2 linked regions of the Pontibacter akesuensis genome follow. The protein of the gene in region 2 interacts with the protein of the main gene of each other region in a pairwise test. Links are inferred from orthologs where the notes say so. Each region holds a gene or a part of one and is shown on either strand. Other genes may lie near its edges.

Evidence for each region. Proteins that work in one complex are often made in the same cells at the same time.
Region 1: the proteins of A0W33_RS15700 (region 2) and A0W33_RS11820 interact in binary tests that used the Escherichia coli proteins (3 or more experiments, as listed by UniProt). The link is inferred for Pontibacter akesuensis from one-to-one orthologs.

Annotation. Positions count from the first base shown.
Region 1 is NZ_CP014766.1:2,769,476-2,772,409, forward strand. It holds A0W33_RS11820 (aminopeptidase P N-terminal domain-containing protein), read left to right. Parts: upstream 1-786; coding sequence 787-2,082; downstream 2,083-2,934. Other genes in the region: thiC (phosphomethylpyrimidine synthase ThiC), read right to left, coding at 1-147; thiS (sulfur carrier protein ThiS), read right to left, coding at 191-394; A0W33_RS11825 (OmpA family protein), read left to right, coding at 2,452-2,934.
Region 2 is NZ_CP014766.1:3,720,741-3,727,156, forward strand. Bases 3,579-6,416 are described here. They hold A0W33_RS15700 (aminoacyl-histidine dipeptidase), read right to left. Parts: upstream 5,811-6,416; coding sequence 4,347-5,810; downstream 3,579-4,346. Other genes in these bases: glgP (alpha-glucan family phosphorylase), read left to right, coding at 3,579-4,190; A0W33_RS15705 (ferredoxin--NADP reductase), read right to left, coding at 6,024-6,416. Outside these bases: A0W33_RS15680 (efflux RND transporter periplasmic adaptor subunit), read right to left, coding at 1-311; A0W33_RS15685 (TolC family protein), read right to left, coding at 332-1,696; A0W33_RS15690 (GbsR/MarR family transcriptional regulator), read right to left, coding at 1,772-2,233; more of glgP, read left to right, coding at 2,535-3,578. UniProt on the Escherichia coli protein: Dipeptidase with broad substrate specificity. Requires dipeptide substrates with an unblocked N-terminus and the amino group in the alpha or beta position.

The sequences.
Region 1 (2,934 bases), 950 kb from region 2 along the record:
CAGAAACTTGGTTAAGGTATCTTCTAAGGAGATTTCGCGCATGGCTACTTTTATATTATGTAGCTGGCCCGGTACGTACACTTTGCGTGAGCCCGGAAATGGCGTGCGCGTAATGGCACTGGCGGTAGGGGTTTTGTCTTGTCTCATGTTTTCTTCTTGTTGATTTTCTGTTGAAAGGGGAAAAGGAGCATCAGCCGCCCTGGGTAGCGCGAATGAGCGTGAGTCGGTCGTTGGGCTGCAGCAGGTAGGAGGCCCAGTTGCTTCGGGGTAAGACCTGGTCGTTAACGGCCACGGCTATGCCACGCTGTTGCTCGAGTTGCAAAAGCTGAAGCAAAGCAGATACGGAGGAAGGCTCAGAGAGCTCCTTAGCTTGGTTGTTTAAGAAAATTGTCATTGTTTGCTCGGGATAGGATGCAGCTAGCACTGGCGCTTACTGGCCGAGCAGAATTAAGAAGAAGCAGGAGGACAGGTGTGTATCTCGTCATAACTTTTCCCTTCGTCAGTGCTAACTGTATCAGGTTCAGAGGGTATTTCTCAGTCCTGCCTTTCTGTTTGGCGACAGGACACCCCTAAAGTGTTGTGCTAAAGGTATAAATTTTACTTTGTACTTTCCAAATCCATACTTGCTGGCTACACAAGTTTTAGTGATAGTAACCTAATGCGTGGTTTATACCATAGTAAATTTGGTGGCTTTAAAACCTAGTAGGCACTTTCCAATTGCTGAAGCTATATATTTATACTATTTTTAACCCCTGAGCTACTCCTATACATCAAAGAAATAAAACGATGAAATACAATCCTATCGGGCAGGAGCTGTTTGTGCACAACCGCCGGAACTTCTGCCGGCTGCTAAAGCCAGCCTCCATCGCCATATTCCACGCCAACGATGTAATGCCCACCAGTGCCGACGGCACGATGCCGTTTCGCCAGAGCAGCGATCTGTTTTACCTGACCGGCGTGGACCAGGAGGAAACCATCCTGCTGCTTTTCCCGGATTACAAAGACCAGCGGACGCAGGAAATCCTGTTTGTGCGCGAAACGAACGACCACATCCTGACCTGGGAGGGCTACAAGCTTACCAAGGAGCAGGCGCGGGAGGTGTCGGGCATCCAGCAGATCTACTGGACCCACCAGTTCGATCAGGTCCTGAACTCGCTGATCTTCGAGGCCGAGCACGTTTACCTGAACAGCAACGAGCACCTGCGTGCCGTGGTGGAGGTAGAAACCCGCGATGCCCGCTTTATCAAGAAACTGCAGGCGCACTACCCTTTGCACAAGTATGAGCGCAGTGCGCCCCTCATGCACCAGTTGCGTGCCATTAAATCTGAGCAGGAGGTAGCGCTGATACAGGAGGCCTGTAACATCACGGACAAGGCGTTTCGCCGGCTGCTCGGCTTCATCAAACCCGGCGTGATGGAGTATGAGATAGAGGCGGAACTGTACCACGAGTTTCTGCGCAACCGGTCCAAAGGCCCCGCTTACCCGCCCATTATTGCCTCGGGCCAGAATGCCTGCATCCTGCACTACGTGGACAACAGCCGCGAATGCAAGGACGGTGATCTGGTGCTGATGGACTTTGGTGCCGAATATGCCAACTACGCCGCCGACATGACCCGCACCATTCCCGTGAGCGGCACCTTTACCAAGCGGCAGCGCGAAGTATACGAGTCGGTGCTGGTGGTGATGAAAACGGCCATCCAAATGCTGGTGCCGGGCAACACCCTCGACCAGTACCACAAGTTTGTCGGCACGCTGATGGAGAACGAGCTTATTAAACTCGGCCTGCTGAAGGAGGAAGACGTGCGCAACCAGGACCCGGACAAGCCGCTGTACAAAAAATACTTTATGCACGGCACTTCCCACCACCTAGGCCTCGATGTGCATGACGTGGGAAATAAATTCCGCCCCTTTGAGGAGGGTATGGTGTTTACCTGCGAGCCGGGCATCTATATATGGGAAGAGAACATCGGTATCCGCCTGGAGAACGACATCCTGATCACGAAGAGCGGGCCAAAGGACCTGATGCAACACATCCCGCTAGAGGCCGACGACATTGAGCGGCTCATGAAGAAGAGAACCTGAGCAGGTACTGAACCGGAAGTATGCTAAGGATTACCACACTGTTGCTGGCAGCCCTTTTTCTTGTGCTCACACTCATTTTAGACCCTTTGCATCAAATTTTTTTTCAGAAAACAACCTTGTGCTGTCGTATCAGTTTGAAGTATAGGTTTAGCCACACTTGAATAAAAAGAGTGCAAAATTACGGTGTGGCTTCCAAGGTGTTATGTTTTATTAAACTCTGATCAGCCTATGGATAAAACTTTCCTCTCTCTCATAAAGCGTGCGGCTATACAGGCTTCTAAACGGCATCGGGTTCATTTTTTAGAAAAGAAAGTAAACTTGATTAATTATATGCACGTATTGTCATATCAAAATATACATTGTAGAACTATGCAAACACAATTATCGAAAATTTGTAAAATGGCTTTTGCACTGGTGTTCTTGCTTTCAGCAAGTTCTAACCTGTTTGCACAAAGCGGCGATCAAAGAACGAACATACAGATATACGGAAGTGCCTTACAGTATAAAGGAGACATCACAGGCGACAAAGACTTCGGTGACCTGGAATGGGGTGGTGGTCTCTCGCTTAACCGTTATATCAGCCCTTCGTTTGATGCAGGTCTGCACCTGACGTATGGTAGTACAGAGGCCAAAGGCACAGGTACTATGATGGGAAGCATGTTTGATGCCCAGATGGGTACTGCCATGTTAGGCTTACGCCTTAAACTGTATGGCAACATCCTGAAGGAGGACGCCTTTATCGGCCCGTACCTGCAGATTGCCGGTGGTGGTGCCTGGGCTAAGACAGACGCGATGCGCGCTGATGGCTCGATGCAGGAAGACGACAAGTTCTTCACGACTGCTGCCAGAGGT
Region 2 (6,416 bases):
GTGTTGCTTTCTACCTGCAGCAGCAATTCGCCGGCTTTCACCTTGTCGCCCTTGCGCTTCAGCACACGCTGTATCTGGCCTTGTGTCTCTGATAAAAGTGTCAGGCTCTGGATAGGGGCAAAGTTACCCTGAGCCGTGAAAGATTTATCCAGCTTGGTATTCTCCACCTCTGTAACAGTTACCGGAATAGCATCACTTTTAATTTCTGCTACTGCTGCATTGGCCGCCATTTGCTCCTTATTATCCATCAGTTTGAAACCAACGGCACCCAGAATCAGGATTACAACTACTATATAGATTATCTTTTTCATTTTGGATTTTGATGTATATCTTATTTAACTAATATTTCTAATTCTCCTGCTGCCTGCAGGTAATCCAGCTGGGCGATTTTATACTTTAGTCTCTCGTTATTCAGATTTGTTTTGGCCACACGCAAGCTTACTTCTGCATCAAGCAGGTCACTAAGCGGTGCCAGCGCCTCCTTATAGAGTTGGTTGGTCATGTCGTACACTTCCTGAGCTAGCTGCACATTTTCTTCCTGTGCGTTAATGTTGTTCTGGCTGGTACTCAACTGGCTCAGGGCATTGCTTAGCTCTACCTGTGTGTTCTTGTTGTATTGCTGGATATCCAAATCCATCTTTTTTAGCTCCACCTGGCGCTGCTGTACCTGAGCCTTCTTGCGCAGGCCGTCGAATACAGGTATGTTAAGCTGTAAACCTACCTGTGAGTTCGGAGACCACATGGCATCAGAGTTTCCAATCATCTGGCCATCGTACTGCGACTGATAGTTGTAGTTGCCAAAGGCGCTCAGAGAGGGGTAATAACCTGCTCTGATGTTTTCAATCTCATACGCCTTCAGTTCTTTTTGCTTGTTTAGAACCCTAAGCTCAGTACGCGCTGTGGCTGCTTCGCCAGCCGTGCCCAGTGTTGGCAGCTGCTCCAGCAATACCTCTTCAGCAGTGCCTTGCAAGGCTATTTGCTCATCGAGCGGCATGCCCATGAAGAACTTCAGTACATTCAGCTGCTGCACATAGGCCGCCTCCAGGTTTGCCTTCTGGTTCTCCAGGTTGATCTTGTTCACCTTTATGCGGTTTACATCCACCTTTTTAACCAGGTCGTTTTTGTACTGCAGTGTTAGTATCTTTTCAAGCTGGTTCAGCTTATCTAAGTTGGCGTTGATGCTGTTAAACTGCTCCTCGGTTTGCAGCACTTGGTAAAAAGCGCTGCCTACATTGTAAATCACATCTTCGGTAGCCATTTCTTTGCGAATACGGTACAGGTCTCCGGCGCTTTTAGCGGCTTTCAGCCCCACAAAGTATGATTTGCTGAACAGCAGCTGAGAAACTGATATACCACCCTGTACAGTGTTGTCTGTGCCCATTGGCTTAATAAGTGGACCTGTACCTTCTGGGTTGAAGTCAGCTGGTAACGCAATCATTGTTTTTTCAAGGGTTCTTACCGCTGTTCCTTTTATATCCACCTGCGGTAACCCGGCGCTTCTGGCTTCGTTGATTTGGTACTTCGCACCAAGCTCATCATAGGATGCCTTCTGAATGTCCTCATTGTGCTCAAGCGCATACTTTATACTTTCCTGTAGTGTAAGCTCCTGTCCCCGGCTGCTTTGTACAGGCCCCTGTGCAAAAGCAGGATGCAGAAACAGCGATAGCGCTCCTACTATAAAAAACTTTTTTATCACGGTATATTTTGTTTTGAATTGTTTATTTATTATTAGTTAGTTCTGAAATTAGAGAACTAAAAAGGGTAAATTTTTTTATTTCTGCTGTTCCCACCGCTGCAGCAGGCCCGGTAGTTCCGTTTTCAAGTACTTAAGAAAATCTGCCAGCTCCTGTATGTCTTTGTTATACTCTGGTGTGTTTGAGGATCGCTGGGCCACTACCTCGTTTAGTGTCTCTGAGAAGGCAGTGATGTTGTCGATTTCCTTTGTCACCAGCTCACGCCACCTGCCCAAGTTCAACCGGAAGTAACGCTTGCGGTCTCCGTTAAAGGTGATATAGTCTAAGCGGTTTAGCTGTTGCAGGAGGTTTAAGGCATTGCTCGTGGCACTTTTGCTGATGCACAGGGTTTCGCGGATCTCGTCGAAAGTGAGCTCGGGCTTGTCCGATACGTAAAGCAGGCCAATGATGCGACCTGCCGCTGGTTGCATTCCACTTTTCTCCTGGAATACACCAATCTGCTCTATCAGCGCCTGTTGCTTTTCGGTTAGGTTTATCATGCTACTTATCTTGTTCTCTAGTAAGAACAAGGCAAAGGTACAAATAGGTTCTTTTGGTTCCTAATTTTGAGAACTAATATTTTTTTCCCTCCATTCGCCCTCTGTGCCCTGCAAAGGTACTACCGGATTTTGTTATTGCAAGTCATGGTGCCTGATAGCCAGTTGTTGTTAACTTTACGATCCTAATTAGCCATACTTGCGTACGTTTTACTTGCGTGCCTAAGTTTGGCGCGTTCCTGAATCCCGCTGAAGGAGAGAATCATGCGTGGTTTCAGTCATTTTACAATTAAACAGAATATATATGGCATCCGAGTATAGCAGGTGGTATCACCCGTACGAGATTAACGACAAGTATAAAAAGAGAGTAGCTTACTTCAGCATGGAGTTCGGTATTGACCAGGCGCTGAAGATTTATTCCGGCGGCCTCGGCTTTCTGGCAGGTTCGCACATGCGCAGCGCCTACGAGCTCAGGCAGAACATGATCGGTATCGGCATGCTCTGGAAGTATGGCTATTACGACCAGCAGCGCAACGAGGACCTGACCATGCGCCCGCATTTCCAGGAGAAGAACTACTCTTTTCTGGAGGACTCTGGAATTACGGTGCGTGTGCTGGTGGATGAGCACCCGGTGCTGGTAAAGGCCATGGTGCTGAAGCCGGAGGTGTTCGGCACCATCCCAATGTACTTCCTCACCACCGACATTCCAGAAAACGACCACCTGGCCCGCACCATCACGCATCACCTCTACGATCCGGAGCAGCGTGCGCGCATTGCGCAGAGCATTGTGCTGGGGATAGGCGGCGCGAAAGTAGTGGAGGCCCTGGGCGGCTCCGATATTTACCACATGAACGAGGGGCACGCCCTGCCGCTGGCTTTCCGCCTGTTTGAAGTATACGGCAAGCTAAGCGAGATCCGCAAGCGATTGGTGTTTACCACGCACACGCCGGAGAAAGCCGGCAACGAGGAACACGACATCCACCTGCTCGATGACATGAGCTTCTTTAACGGCGCTTCTATTGAGGAGGTGCGCGAACTGACGGGCATGCACGGGCAGATGTTCAGCCATACCCTGGCAGCCCTGCGCCTGGCGAAGGTGGCCAACGGCGTTTCGCAGCTGCATGGCGAGGTATCGCGTGATATGTGGTACGAAAACGAGGGCGTTTGCGAAATTAAGGCCATTACGAACGCGCAGAACTTTAACTTCTGGACGGATATGGAGCTGTGGCATGCACAGGAGCGGGATGATAACGCAGCCATGACCAGGCGAAAGGAAGAGCTGAAACGCGTGATGTTTAAAGAGGTGGCCGACCAGGCAGGAAAGCTTTTCAGGCCGGATGTGCTGACAATTGTGTGGGCGCGCCGCTTTGCCGCTTACAAGCGCGCTGATTTGCTGGTGCGCGACATGGAGCGCTTCATGAAGCTGATCTCGAATAAGGAGATGCCGGTGCAGGTGATCTGGGCCGGAAAGCCTTACCCATTCGATTACGGCGCCATCAATATTTTCAACAAGCTGGTTAAAATGTCGCAGGTACTGGACAACGTGGCGGTGCTGACGGGCTACGAGATCGAGCTGTCGCGCAAACTGAAGCAGGGATGTGATATCTGGCTCAACACGCCGCGTCGCCCACGCGAGGCCTCCGGAACAAGCGGCATGACGGCCTCTATGAACGGAGCCGTGAACGTGTCGGTGCAGGACGGCTGGTTGCCAGAGTATGCCCGAAACGGGGAAAACAGCTACGTGCTGCCTGTTGTGGATACCACCATGCCTGACGAGCGGCAGGACGAGCAGGACTATAACAACCTGATGAACCTGTTGGAGAACGAGATAGTGCCAACTTACTACCGCGACCGCGAACGCTGGCTGTACATCATGAAGCAGAGTATGCGCAACGTGGTACCGCAGTTTGAGTCGAACCGCATGGCACATGAGTATTACGAGCAGCTGTTTAATAGCTAGTTTTTTGGTAGCAAGTAGCACGACACACGATTTAAGACAAAGGGTTTAGTAAAAACAGACCTAAAGAAGAGGGCCGTTCAAACTTGAACGGCCCTCTTCTTTTAAATGAATAATGATTCTATACTTAAGTTCGTGATACATGCATCGTGCTACGCATTACACCTTCTCCGGAATACGCTGCAGGGTGTCGAGCAGGAAATCCCAGTACTTCTGCACTGAGCTGATCTGTACTTTCTCGTCAGGGGAGTGAGCGCCGCGGATGTTTGGTCCGAAGGAGATCATTTCCATGCCCGGATAATTAGCACCAAGTATACCGCACTCCAATCCGGCATGGCAGGCGCTTACTTCCGGTTCGCTGTTAAACTTGCTGCGGTACAAATCGCTCATTAACTGTATGATAGACGCGTCTGGGTTAGGCGCCCAGCCAGGGTAGGAGCCATTTAAAGTTACTTCGGCTCCAGCCAACTCTAGCGTGGCCTGTATGGCAGTGGCCAGGTCTTCTTTCTCTGAGTCTACAGAGCTGCGGGTAAGGCAGAGGATTTTGTAGCTGCCATCCTTCACTTCCACGCGCGCCACGTTGTTGGATGTCTGCACCAGGCCTGCAATTTCTGGGCTCATGCGGTAGATACCGTTGGGCGTAGCATAAATGACGCGCAGCAGGGTAAGCGTAAAGGCTTCGTTCGCTACCTGATCCGGGGCGTCTGCCGTTTCTAACACGATCTGCAGGTTCGGATCGGTGGCTTTGTACTCGGCTACAAGTATGGCTTTTTGTGTGGCCACATACTTCTCGAACGCATCCTTGTCGCCTACAGCCACCGCAACAATTGCCGAGGATTCCCTTGGGATCGCATTGCGAAGTCCGCCGCCATCAATCGAACTAACCCTCAGGCCGAACTGCTTCACCGCGTTGTGCAGCAGGCGATTCACCAGCTTATTTGCGTTGCCGCGGCCAAGTATGATGTCCATACCTGAGTGGCCGCCGGTCAGGCCTTTGACGATTAGTTTGTAGCCCGCCATACCTGCCGGTGTTGCCTCCTGTGTATAGGTGCCTGTTGCCGTCACGTCCACGCCGCCTGCGCAGCCAATGGTCAGTTCACGGTCGTCCTCAGTATCCAGGTTCAGGAGGATGCTGGCATCCAGCAGGCCGCCTTTCAAGCCAAGGGCACCCGTCATGCCTGTTTCCTCATCGATGGTGAACAGCGCTTCGATGGCAGGGTGCGGAATATCTTTGGATGCAAGTATAGCCATGATGGTAGCGACGCCAATGCCGTTGTCCGCGCCGAGGGTCGTGCCGCGGGCTCTTACCCAGTCCTCATCCACGTACATGTCGATGCCCTGCGTGTCGAAGTCAAACGCGGTATCGTTATTTTTCTGGTGTACCATGTCCAGGTGGCTTTGCATGGCGACGGTCTGGCGGTTTTCCATGCCCGGCGTGGCAGGCTTTTTAATGATGACGTTGCCCGTCTCATCCTCCAGTGTCTCCAGCCCTAGTTTCCGGCCAAATTCTTTCATGAACCGGATCACCCGTTCTTCTTTTTTAGAGGGGCGCGGGACAGCGTTTAAATCGGCGAAATTCTCCCAAAGTGCTTTGGGCGCTAAGTTGCGTACTTCAGAACTCATAGTTTTTTGTTTTATGTTCCAGATGGTAGCAGGCGCTGCTGCAGGCTTAAAGGTACAAAATTCAAGCTGGAGAAAAGCGCCTGCCGCAGGTTTTCAGCTTTAGGCTGAGTGGTGGAGCAATGTAATCTTCAAAGTATAAAAAGGTTTGCCCAAGTATAAACCCGGAGAGGCTCCCTCATACTTAACGTAAGCTCAATGGGTAGGCAGGGGCTGTCAGGGAGTTTCCAGCTGCACATCACCACCCACCGGATACCCCACACAGGTCAGTACGAGCCCTTTTGCCAGGTCCTTCTCGGTGAGCACCTCGTTGTACGACATCCATACTTTACCGCTGGTGCAACGTGCCGTGCAGTTGCCACATTTGCCAGCCTCGCAACTATAGGGCATGGGCAAACCTGCTTTTCGGGCGGCCCGAAGAATGGTGTCCGGATACTGCACGGTTAACGCATGCGCTTTGCCTTTTGAGTAAAGCGTAACCCGATGCGGCCTCGTGTCCGGTGGCTGTTGCGCCACGGCTACTTTGCTGGTGTTGAAGTTTTCGCGACGGATGTTCTGTTGCGGCACGTTCGCCTGGCGCAGGGCGTAATAACACATGCGCATGTAGTT